Regions from separate parts of the Macrococcus sp. CoH-51_TC_04 genome, predicted to be linked through region 1. Evidence: riboswitches for the same ligand, from Rfam matches in the RefSeq annotation. Region 1 holds a riboswitch; each other region holds the start of a gene.
The links. A riboswitch is a leader RNA that binds a small molecule or an ion and turns the genes downstream of it on or off. The one in region 1 is predicted to bind S-adenosylmethionine.

Region 1 (3,146 bases):
ATGCGTGGTACTTGCAGGGTGTATTACTAGTGATTTAGCATCGCCGACATTTGCAAGCAATGAAAATAATTCTAGTGATTCAATGAACTTCTTACCAGCTTCATAACCTCCAGTAACACCAAATGTAAAAATAGATCCAGCACCATTAGGTAAATACTTTTGTTTTAAGTTAAAGTATTTGCTTGAAGATAATCCGGCATATTTCACCCATGCAACTTTTGGATGTGATTCAAGATACTCTGCTACTTTCTGAGCATTTTCTACATGTCTTTCTACGCGTAAGGAAAGTGTTTCAAGTCCTTGGATTAGTAAGAAAGCATTAAATGGTGAAAGTGATGCGCCAGTATCTCGTAATAATGTAGTACGAATCTTAGCAGCATATGCAGCGTCTTTAAAGGCTTCTGTAAATACTAAGTTATGATATGATGCATCAGGTGCAGAAAGCCCTTTAAATTTGCCGTTATCCCAATTAAAGTTCCCACCATCTACTATAATTCCGCCGATAGAATTACCATGTCCACCAATAAATTTAGTGGCTGAATGCACAACGATATGAGCACCGTGTTCAATTGGACGGAATAAATAAGGGGAAGCAAATGTGTTATCTACAATCAGTGGAATATCTGCTGACTTTGCGATGGCTGACAGTTGTTCGAAGTCTTCGATATTACCTTCAGGATTACCAATCGTTTCAATAAAGATAGCTTTAGTATTACCTTTAATAGCATTTCTAATATTGTCGATATTTGAAGTGTCTACGATATCAACCTCAATACCATATTTCGGTAAAGTGTGACTGAATAATGTATGTGTCCCGCCATATAGTGATGCAGATGAAACGATATGATCTCCACTTGATGCAAGTGCTAAGATTGCATACGTAATTGCGGCCATGCCCGAAGATACTGCCACAGCAGCAACGCCTCCTTCAAGCTGGGCAACACGTTCTTCTAAGACTGCGTTTGTAGGATTAGTCAATCTTGAATAAATATTACCTGCTTCTTTCAAACCGAATAAATTAGCAGCATGCTCCGTGTCATCAAACACGAAAGAAGAAGTTTGGTAGATAGGCACAGCACGTGAATGAGATGCACTATCAACTGAATGGCCGGCGTGAACCTGAATGGTTTCAAAATGGAATGAATTTGTCATATGATGACCTCCTCGTAAATTAATATAAAAAAAGAGTCTACCTAAAAGATAGACTCATAAAATACCTTATCTTTCAGGATATACCTGCTGGAATTAGCACCTAAATTAATAGGTTGCCGGGTTTCATAGGGCCAGTCCCTCCACCACTCTGGATAAGCATATGAAATTGTTAATTAGTATAATATAACGCATTTTAAAAATTGTCAAACTATAATTTGAATTTTTAAAATATTTTATTCTAAGGTTATGCCTTCTTCGTTTCTATGTTGATTTGATATTTTATACATCTCTGAACGTAAATTTAATATTTCGTCATAGACAGCATCCAGTGATCCAGTTTGCAACGGGTCGAACGTAGTATATGTTTCGCTTGTTTCGGATGTAAGTTCAATATGAGCAATTTCTTCAATAACAGCGTCTTTCCGTAATTCTGAAATCGGTTTAATCTCATCATAAATTTCGGCATATAATGTTATTTGATTGTACTTCTTACGTGCATGAAATCTTATAAATTGTTCATTGTATTTAAAATAATGTAAGTTATGAAATGTTTGATTCATAGTTGTCTTGATCGGTTGATTAAGAATAAACTTCATAAGATGCTTATTGAAATCTTCAATTTTTAATAAATGTCTTAATAAATTAATTTTCAATAATTTACTTTCACTTTTATGAATGGCATGTATGTATTGAGCGATTTTCACTATAGAGACCTCTTTTGTCCAGGGGAAGTACGGAAATGTTACCATCACAAGATTAATATGTGCCTGCTTAATATGCAACGCAAGTCCTTTAAGTGGTACTAGATTAGAAGGTACATTTCTATTGGGAGGTGCGTCTGAAAGTCTGACAATCACATCTAATTGTGTATCGTCTAAATTGAATATCCGTTTTCCCATCTCATTTAACTGTAGTTTCCCTATATATTGGTTTCCTTTAGCATGTGCTCTTTTAGCACCTCGTGTTGTAGTTGCATAGCGTTCAATTGTATCAACGATAAAAGTAGCGTTATCCATAAAGTCACCTGCTTGTTATTTTTAATATGTTTATCCATATTTTAAATATATAATACTACATACAAATTTTTATTCCTCAAACATATTTGAAAACGCTTACTTTATCTCTTGTTTTTCGATATAATGGTATTAAGAGATGTTAAATGTTAGGGGGAATCTATATGAATAACCACCAGAAAGTATTGGTGTTTGGATGTTTACTAGCAATTATTTTATTTTCACTGATTGTATGGCAGAAATTACCGCAGGATACAGCGCAACATGAAGTGAAGACGAAAGAAATTAAGGCGATAGAAAAAGGCACCTACAATTCTATGGAAGAAGCGCAAAAGGCATTGGTGAACGATGTGATTAAAAGTGATGATCTTGTATCCGCAATCTATACGCCGAATAAAAAATGGAAGACACCATTTTATGTTATACAAGTTTCATACAAAGAAAATAAGCAGACATACTCAGGGTTTGCTTTTGTTGTACCGGAAAATGGGAAGTATAAACTAGAGCTTGCTGATATTAGAATAAAAACATATGATGGGATGCAACCGATTAAGGACAGTATAAAAATAGGTGAGAATAAAGTGCATATTTATGTAGGCACACCACTTGATAACCCATTTGCAGATAGTATCAGACATTCTTTTGTAGACGATAGTATAGAAGTGGCGTTCCAGGTAGAATAGAGTACGATTATAAGAAGGGCATATACGCTATTAAATAACCTGAGCGATGCAGAAAATATTATTTCTGCATCGTTCAGGTTCAATGATAGATGGAGTAAAGGTAATTAATATTCTTGAAGTAGTTGATTGATACGTAGCTTTAGCATATCAAAATCGATAATACGAGCTTGTCGATGGTACTCTTTCTCATGATTAAATAAAATGACGACAGGTGAAGAAAATAAACTGAGCTGGCCCGCAGCTTCTGGAACTTCGTCTGCGAGTAGATATACAGACGGTATATTTATATCTGTTGCAA
Region 2 (3,146 bases), on a different contig from region 1:
TAATACTTGCAACGATACTCGCTATGAAAAAATACAATATAAACCAAGGGAAGACCTTTTTTAAATTTACAGAAGATTGACCTGCCTGCAATAATGCGAATATTAAACAAATCGGTACTATCATAAGTGCACGTACAAGTTTGACGACCGTTGCTGTATCTCCAGCATCCTCACTAAATGCATAACCTGCTGCAACTACACTACTCGTATCGTTTATCGCTGTACCGGCAAAATATCCAAAGCCTGTATCACTAAATTGTAACCAGTGACCGACTGTCGGAAAGACAAATACTGCAATAATGTTAAATAGGAAAATTGTAGCAATAGAAAATGCAATCTCTTCATCTTTCGCTTTAATTATTGGACTTACTGCTGCAATTGCTGATCCCCCACAAATTGCTGTGCCTACGCCAATTAAAGTACTTAAACGCTGATTAACACCAAATAACTTGCCCACTAAAACACCCACACTTAAAGCGGCAGCGATGCTCGTGATGATGAGTGGAAAGGATGATGCACCTAGACTCAATGCTGCTTTAAAACTAAGCGTAAATCCCATCAGAATAATGCCGTATTGAAGTAACTTCTTACCACTATACTTAATACCTTCTTCATAAGGTGCTGTATTTATTAAATTGCCTATGATTATACCAATAATAATACTGAAGATCATACTACCAACTAACGGGAAAATATAACCCAAGTATGTGGCAATCAGTGCGACCAATAGACACAAAAACACTCCTTTAACCTTCATCACATCGCCTCCACTTTCTAGTTGAGTCTATTATATCTAACATGTGATGATATCTAAAGCACGAATTCATTATACCTATTGATTACGAACGTATGTTTGTTTATAATTAAAGGATATTGCTAAAAACGAGGTTTTAAATTGAATTTATTATTATTGTTTCTCACATTAAACTTTTCATCCTTTCAAAGTGATATGCCAAAGGTACCGGCGACCTTCGATCGTGCTATTGATGGAGACACAGTTTCATTGAAAATTAATAACCGCAAAAAGACAGTCCGTCTATTACTCATTGATACGCCTGAGTCAAAAAAACCAAATACACCCGTTCAGCCATATGCTCTTGAAGCGGCACGTTATACAGAATCACTTGTAAAGACTTGCGATCTTAGTGTCCAATACGACACAAAAGGGAAGAAAGATCGATACGGGAGAGAGTTAGTCTATCTTTACTGTGGTAATACAATGATTAATGAACAGCTGGTCAGACAAGGATACGCTCGAGTCGGCTATGTGTATCAACAGAAAGATTATTTAAATCGAATGCTGGCGGCAGAACGAAAGGCCAAAGCTGAAAGTTTAAAAATATGGTCTCTTAAAGGATATGTGAACGTTGACGGAGAAGGTTTTAATTCTACTAAAGAAGAAAGACAGCAAGAGACAGATATTATGCTGAAGATTAGAGAATCACTGCATCGCATACTAGATGCAGCGATAGATGGATTAATCAAAGGAATAAAGTCCGCCTTCACATCATAAGAAAATATGTTATAATGGAATAGAAAATAATTAAATAACGCATTCTTATAAAGAGAGATTGAGGGACAGGCCCAATGATATCTCAGCAACCGGTTCGCAAGAACACGGTGCTAATTCCTGCGGAGTAATCCGACTATAAGAACCTTACAACGCTTCTTATAGGAGGCGTTGTTTTTTTATCTTCAATACAATAAAAAGGGAGCGTTAATCATGAGAAATTTAGAAGATTATAGAGCATTAAAGCAGGAACTCACAAAATGGAACAGCATTACACCAACTAGTTATGCAGCGAGCATTGCACGAACAAACAAAATAAAAGAACTGAAACGCCAACTCGGTAATGATCAGTATGATGAGGCAGATGCACGTAACGATGAATTTCTATTACGCCATGAAATCAAATCGTTACATATCGAACTCGCACGAATCGAAAAACAACTCATCGATAAGTATCAAGCACTTCACAGTATTTCCTAAGCAGAATAAAATAAGAGATAGCAGACGCTATCTCTTTTTTAATGTATAAATACATATCTTGATACTTGCCATTGATTAAGCGTACGGTAACCAATCACCCCTACACCCGTTGCATAGTTCATCTCTGAAACAAGAATCGTGCCATCTGCGTTTACTCTTTCAACAAAAGCAACATGTCCATAATATCCATCAGACGTTTGTGCAATCGCACCATAGGCCGGCGTTTTATTTACAGTATAACCGTCTTTAATCGCACCATTTGCCCAATTACGTGCATGCCACCAATAAGTAGAAATTCCTTTTCCCATGGATGCTCGTTTATTAAACACGTACCATGTACATTGTCCGTTATCATATAAATTAGAATGTGCAAATACCGGTGTAACGAAATTGGTAACTGTAGTTGAAACAGGCGCATGTGATGCTACCGGACGCACAGTAGGTGTGCTTTGTACTCCATTACCTTTAACAACTAATCTCTGATTCGGAAATATTAAATCTGATGTCAGACCATTCAATGATTTAAGTTGTGCAACGGTGATGCCATAACGATTAGCAATTAAAGATAAATACTCACCAGGCTTCACAACATGGGATGTTGCATTACTTGTCACTGCAATTGGCCTTGTTGTGGATACTGCCGTTGTCGTTGTAGTTCCAGATACTTTAAGTCTTTGCCCAGGAAAAATTAAGTATCCTGTTAAATTATTCAGACGCATAAGTTCATTTACAGATGTATTGTAACGATACGCTATCAAAGATAAGCTATCTCCAGATACTACAGTATGTATCTTCCCACCACTCTGTACTGCAGGACGATTCACTGTTTGTACAGTAGTTGGTCTTGTATTGCTTACAGATCTTGATACTTGTAATGATTGATTCGGAAAAATCAAATTTGAAGACAAGTTGTTCAGTGTCTTAAGTTGAGCAACTGATGTGTTATATTGATTGGCAATAGACCATAGTGATTCCCCAGCTTTGACTCTGTGTTCCGCTGCGTCTGCTTGGTAAGAATAAGCTGATGCGGCGGCTGTAGCTGTTATAGCAGCGAAAGTTAATTTCTTCTTCATACAAGTCCTCCGTATAATAATTGTTAAAAAATAAGATATTTATATTATTACACAAAATATATATGCATAATATTACAGTTTCC
Region 3 (3,146 bases), on a different contig from region 1:
TTAGGGTCAATGTTGTAATGATTTGCAATTAAAGTTTTAAAACGTGAAGTTTCTAATAACGTACCAGTACCTATCACTTTACTCTCCGGATAATACTTTGAAGCGATGTACGTCATCGCATCGACAGGATTGGAAATAATAACAAGCAAGGCATCGGTCGTTACTTCACCGATACGTGTAGTGATTTCTTTAATAATCACTGTATTCGCCTTTGCTAGCGCAGTGCGATCTGGAATTGATGTATCTGTCTTTGTACTGGCCGCTATAACGATAACATCCGCATCCTTTAAATCCTTATATGTTCCCGCATAAATATTGATATGATTCGTGACACCAATACCTTGACTGTGCAAATGATCCATTGCCTCTCCAGTCGCAACATTTTCGTCACTATCAATCAAGACAATCTCGTTAAATACGTTCAAATACTGTACGTCAGTCAGCACTTGACTGCCCACACGTCCAACACCAATGATTCCTAGCTTCATCTACTTCCCTCCATATGGAATGACGTCTTTGTTGAATTCCTTATTAATATAATCTTTCATATCTTGAGACTGAAGTACTTCAATCAAATCCTGAAACTTCTTGTCATTCTTATGGCCTTTTTTAACAGCAAGAATATTTGCAAATGGTGAAGATTCATCCTCTAACGCGATGGCATCTTTATGCGGTGTAATCCCATTATCAATTGCGTAGTTAGAATTCATAATTACTGCAGCCCCTTCACCATTACGATACGTCTTCGGTAAGAATTCTGCGCTTTGTTTGTTATTAAACTTTAGATTCTTTTTATTTTCAACGATATCAGTAAAGTATGCATCTTCAATCTTTACGCCTTTTTTCAGCTTAATCACACCTTTATTGACAAAGAATGATAAGAAACGCCCTTCTTCAGCCGGATTACTTGATACGAAGATTTCAGAGCCAGATGGAATTTCATCTAAGTTCTTATACTTCTTACTATAAACCCCCATAGGCGTAGTGAACACTTTCCCTACTTCTTCAATATCATAATGATGCGTCTTTTTCTCAGCTTTCAAGTATGGCACATGCTGGAATAAGTTAGCATCAACATCGCCTTCTTGCAGTAACTTATTCGGTACTTTATAGTCATTGACAATCTTAACTTCTACGTCATATCCTTTTTTCTTCATCGCAACCGCTGCATGTTTAACAACTTCTCCATGCGGTGCAGGGGAAGCTGCAACAACAATCTTCTTATCCTCTTCTTTTTCAGTTGAGCTACAGCCTGCTAAAGATGCAGATAATATGACTGCACTAATTAAACCTAATACTTTTCTCATGCATAGTTTCCTCCTAATTTTTTAACTCAAATAAAAAATCCCGTGGACAAGAACAAGTCCACAGGATAAATCGCTGTATAGTCTCGTCTCATCTTTACAACTTACGTTGCAGGAATTGGCACAGTGTTCATTAAGAATCTGCTGCCGAGGTTTCATAGGGCCTGTCCCTCCACCTCTCTGGATAAGAGTTAAAATATTTTGTTTTATTTATTGATTACTATCATAATTAAACATCTTAATGATGTCAATGAATATTTTGAAAATTCTATTTTAATCCTTTAATAACTTTCTATTTCTAACATAATACGTTAAACACATAATTACAGACATAAACAGCAATATACCTAGTACAATGGGTTTGGTCACAAAATTATCTGGAACTAAAAATATAACAGCTGTAAATAACGGTAACAGTATGCTCAACCAAGTATAAGAACGTTTCATCGATTCATATGTCACAAAACTCATTCCTTCATCGTGATCATTAATCTCAGGAACTAAATTAATTTTTCTAAACTTTTTCTTTGCCCATACGAGAAATATTGTACTTACAGCCATCAATATCATATTAATTATCACTGTCGCAATGATAAAGTACAAAAACATATCACCATACTTGTATGGGTTGATATGAACAGAAAACAATACATCACCTTCATTAATCGTATAACGCATAACCATACTCAGTGGGATAATCAGTAATCCAATACACACAATACAGACTAGATTAAATAACGGATAAATTCTTTTAAATTGTTGTTCATTCATCTTCAATATCCTCCAATTCAAAAAGATCTTCAACTTTACATTGAAATACATGACAAATCTTTAACACTAACGTGATAGACGGTGAAATCGTACCTTTTTCGATAAAACCAATCGTCTGTCTTGTTACACCAACTCTTTTCGCTAACTCACTTTGATTTATATTAAATTTAGCGCGGTACTCCTTTAAATGAGACTTTAGCATGTTGTTCACCTCACCACTAATGTACATTATACTTAACATTATGTAAAGTATTTTTAACATATATAATAAAAAGCACCGCTTATCCGGTGCTTAAGTCCCTACATTCAGTTGTTCTAATTGTTTAAGCTGCGTTTTTGCCTGGTTATATATACTTTCTGGATAATTGTGAATACGCATAAGTTCTATTGCATTCGAAGTCGTTGTAACACCTTTTCTGATTGTATAGTCAAATGTTATATCATTATCTTCAGTCAGTGTTTCTTTAAAGTAATAAAAATCAAAGTGTGTCAGTATCTCAGTTAATTCAATATCATGTGTCGCTGCAAATAATAAACTGTTTTGATGTAAATTCAAATAGTCTAGTATTGCAGTTGCTGAAGCAATGCGTTCTTTCGTATTCGTTCCGCGCAATATTTCATCAATGAATATATACGTCGGTAATGTCAATTTAAGCACTTCTAAGAGGCGCTTTACTGATTTAATTTCTGCGATAAAGTAACTATCACCTTTCGCTAAACTATCTTCTAAATTCATTGAAGTGGCTATGATTCCTGGTTGATACACAAATCTTTCACTTGTCGATGTATTCAGACCTTGAGCCATTACTAAATTTATCGCCATCGTTTTCATAAACGTAGATTTCCCCGAGGCATTAGATCCTGTTAACAGTACAGAATGCTTATACTTAAAATCATTCGCTACAGCACGATCAAGTAACGGGTGATACACTTCCTCCGCTTCAAGCACTTTTTCTTCAGCCGCTTCAGGAATAGCGTAATATGGTAATGTTGTTCGCCATAAAGCAGTACTATAACTTGCATCTGCTTGTCCTACTACTTTGAAATATGAAGCGAAATCTTCTTGATGCT
Region 4 (3,146 bases), on a different contig from region 1:
TATTTTTTATTTTTTTGTTAAAATATAGAAAATACTGTTAGGAGTCTTGATAATGGTGATTAAAGTCTTATTCTTATTCAACTTTATAATCATATCCATCGTTTGGGTCGCTGGCAGCTTGATATTTGCAGCGACAGGAAATAGAAGTTTATCAGAAGCATATGTCGATGGCCTCGGTGTATGTGCATTTTACTACTTCTTCTTAAGCGTGTTTGTATATATATTCTATATTAGAAAGAAGGTTCCGGAATGATTGAAGAGCAAAAGAAAAATAAAATTGAAATGGTACAAAATATATTCCTAGGGTTATTAGGACTTGGTTTAATAATTAAAATATTTATCCCTGTGTTTGAATATGTTATGGACATTGCAGCAGTTGGTTTAGTGACTACACTGCTTTATAAAGCAACGCTGGAAAAACATACAGGTAAAGCCTTTTTATATTCATTGCTGTTACTTTTAATATTTATATTAATATTTACACAACGTATGAATTAAAATAACCATCCCATAAATTATTTATGGGATGGTTATTTTTCACATATATCCACGCAATAATGCCAGACACGATATAGAGTACAATTATACTCTATGCGATTATAATTTTAATTGTCTTATTCGTTACTTACCATACCACTCTGCTTCCGATATCACTTCATTTATATCGAAGTCGTGTGCATATTCTCGTTCAAACTCACGCTTGATCCATTCAATGACTGATGTATCTTCAGAGATGATATCAATATAGAATGGACTGAGTCTAATGAAAGTCTGCTCGTTATACAAATAACTGATAAATGGATGGTTTTCTTTAACTTTCGTATATTTGATATAGTTTACCGCATCTGATTGACTCAGATGATTAATATTCGCCATCATCACTACTAGATCATAGTGCTTCTGTTCTATCTTATATTCCTGATAATTTGAAATATTCAATACTGTCCATAACCTGAAATTACATTTATTGTAGGCACTTGATAAATATAATAAATTAACATCTCCACCAAAGATATGACCCACTAATCTTCGATATTTAAAATACGTTAAACGCGATTCGTAAAACCTCACGCGATGTTGATTCTTAAACTGCATGAATGGCGACAACTGTTTATTTAAAATATCATATCCAGCACTAATAATAGATGACATGGTGTCACTCCTTCCACTATAATCCATATTTTAATAATATATATATTTTTCAACTTTAGCAAAGTATGTTATAATAAATATACAAAAAAATAGCTCGTATCTTATTTAGAGTAGGTGGAGGGACTTGGCCCTATGAAACCTCAGCAGCAGGCTTATGCACTGTGCTAATTCCAACAAGATGTAATCTTGAAAGATAAGAAGTTCTTAACAAAGCTCTTCTTACTTTAAGATGAGCTTATTTTTATTGTAATCATTTTATAAGGAGTGTTTTGTATGAGAACAAGAGCAGATGTATTAGCAGAATTGTATGAGGTAAGAAAGAGAAAGCCGAATTCCTATGCTTCTAATATGCATAAGGTCGGCAAGATCAATGAGCTGGAACGTGAACTTAGAGAAATCGAAACAGAGCACCAGCTTCCTTCCGTCAGTAAAGAACGAGAGAAGAAAATAGAGTTTGTCGTAGAGGGCCTAAAGATTACGATAGAGCATATATAGAAAAAGGAAATCTCAGTGATTGATCATCACTGAGATTTCCTTCTATATTTAAACGCTTGCTATCATCTATTCAGGCTTAAGTATAACTTTGATATTGTTGTCTTTCTTCTTATCGAATACTTTATAAGCTTCATCAGCTTTTTCTAGCGGGAAAGTATGGGTGATGATCTCTGTAGGATCAAATACTTCGTCTTTAATCATCTGATAGAGTTTAGGCATCAAGTGAATTACAGGTGCTTGTCCACTTGTCACCCTAACGTTACGGTTAAAGATCAGATCAAGCGGGAAATTATCTGCAGGAGTACCGTAGATTCCGGTAAGCTGGATTGTACCAAATTTTCTTACAGATTCAGCAGCTGTAATGATCGGGCTAATTGTGCCACGTTGCTGAGAACGTCTTGATAACTTCGGTTCTGGACTTGATTGTTGCCCGTCCATACCTACACAGTCAATGACAACATCTGCGCCACCTTGTGTCTTTTCTTTAAGCAACTTTCCAATTTCTTTCTCTTCATCAAAGTTATACACTTCAGCACCGTTATACTTTTTCGCATGATCAAGACGGTGTTGTACATTATCGATTGCAATAACTCTTTCAGCACCTTTTAATTTTGCGAACTTCTGTGCCATTAATCCAATAGGACCACAACCTAACACAATTACAGTGTCTCCTGGTTTAACGCCTGCATGTTCTACACTCCAGTATGCAGTAGGTGCAACGTCTGATAAGAATAATACCTGCTCATCCTTTAAGTTATTATCTGGCACCTTAAATGAAGAGAAGTCAGCATGTGGTACTCTTAAATACTCTGCCTGTCCACCCCAATGATTGCCATGAAGGTTACCGAAACCAAATAATCCGCCGTTATCTAACTTCCAGTTAGCAGGCGTCTCATTAGAATTATCACATTGAGATTCCATGTCATGCTGACAGTAGAAACATTCACCACAGCCAATATTAAAAGGAATAACGACACGATCACCCTTCTTCAGGTTCTTTACATCCTTACCTACTTCTTCGACAATCCCCATAGGTTCATGTCCGATAACAAAACCAGGTTCCATGAATAAATCACCTTGGTGATATAAATGTAAATCTGATCCACAAATACCTGAAGCTGTTATCTTAATAATCGCATCAGTGGATTCGATAATCTTAGCATCTTCGACTTCTTTCGTTACCATCTTCTTGTGTCCTTGATAAGTTACTGCTTTCATATATAGAAACCCCCATCTAGTACAAATTTTGAATCTGTTACTATATACCTCTTTTACATATTTCAAAACATGTATTTTATGAAAGTGTATGCCTAAGCAAGCATACAATAGAAGAGAGACGGTGGCGGAGTAAGTAAGAAAATTTAAAAGTAAGGATTACTGTTACTATCATAATATCTTTATTTCTTTAAATTCCTAGCATCATTAAAATCCGCTCCACCAAAGGCCGCTTTTTCATAAGTTTCGTCTTCTCTCCCCTTTAGACCCGGTGCATCAAAATC

Region 2: another riboswitch for S-adenosylmethionine. It lies ahead of ACZ2V4_RS07060 (hypothetical protein); the one in region 1 lies ahead of ACZ2V4_RS06185 (O-acetylhomoserine aminocarboxypropyltransferase/cysteine synthase family protein).
Region 3: another riboswitch for S-adenosylmethionine. It lies ahead of ACZ2V4_RS07820 (MetQ/NlpA family ABC transporter substrate-binding protein); the one in region 1 lies ahead of ACZ2V4_RS06185 (O-acetylhomoserine aminocarboxypropyltransferase/cysteine synthase family protein).
Region 4: another riboswitch for S-adenosylmethionine. It lies ahead of ACZ2V4_RS03870 (hypothetical protein); the one in region 1 lies ahead of ACZ2V4_RS06185 (O-acetylhomoserine aminocarboxypropyltransferase/cysteine synthase family protein).

The regions. Positions count from the first base shown of each region.
Region 1 covers NZ_JBVGOY010000005.1:28,274-31,419, forward strand. Annotated here, with positions in the region: gene ACZ2V4_RS06185 (O-acetylhomoserine aminocarboxypropyltransferase/cysteine synthase family protein) at 1-1,152, opposite strand, end outside; SAM riboswitch class I at 1,216-1,311, opposite strand; gene ACZ2V4_RS06190 (catalase family protein) at 1,386-2,168, opposite strand; gene ACZ2V4_RS06195 (hypothetical protein) at 2,330-2,848, shown strand; gene ACZ2V4_RS06200 (thioredoxin family protein) at 2,953-3,146, opposite strand, start outside.
Region 2 covers NZ_JBVGOY010000006.1:52,085-55,230, reverse strand. Annotated here, with positions in the region: gene ACZ2V4_RS07070 (YeiH family protein) at 1-757, opposite strand, end outside; gene ACZ2V4_RS07065 (thermonuclease family protein) at 896-1,513, shown strand; SAM riboswitch class I at 1,556-1,655, shown strand; gene ACZ2V4_RS07060 (hypothetical protein) at 1,724-1,990, shown strand; gene ACZ2V4_RS07055 (LysM peptidoglycan-binding domain-containing protein) at 2,029-3,063, opposite strand.
Region 3 covers NZ_JBVGOY010000007.1:51,965-55,110, forward strand. Annotated here, with positions in the region: gene ACZ2V4_RS07815 (lactate/malate family dehydrogenase) at 1-488, opposite strand, end outside; gene ACZ2V4_RS07820 (MetQ/NlpA family ABC transporter substrate-binding protein) at 489-1,307, opposite strand; SAM riboswitch class I at 1,393-1,495, opposite strand; gene ACZ2V4_RS07825 (hypothetical protein) at 1,578-2,075, opposite strand; gene ACZ2V4_RS07830 (helix-turn-helix transcriptional regulator) at 2,068-2,277, opposite strand; gene ACZ2V4_RS07835 (MutS-related protein) at 2,368-3,146, opposite strand, start outside.
Region 4 covers NZ_JBVGOY010000002.1:186,994-190,139, forward strand. Annotated here, with positions in the region: gene ACZ2V4_RS03855 (hypothetical protein) at 53-253, shown strand; gene ACZ2V4_RS03860 (hypothetical protein) at 250-498, shown strand; gene ACZ2V4_RS03865 (hypothetical protein) at 622-1,152, opposite strand; SAM riboswitch class I at 1,251-1,352, shown strand; gene ACZ2V4_RS03870 (hypothetical protein) at 1,426-1,647, shown strand; gene ACZ2V4_RS03875 (zinc-dependent alcohol dehydrogenase) at 1,714-2,865, opposite strand; gene ACZ2V4_RS03880 (hypothetical protein) at 3,045-3,146, opposite strand, start outside.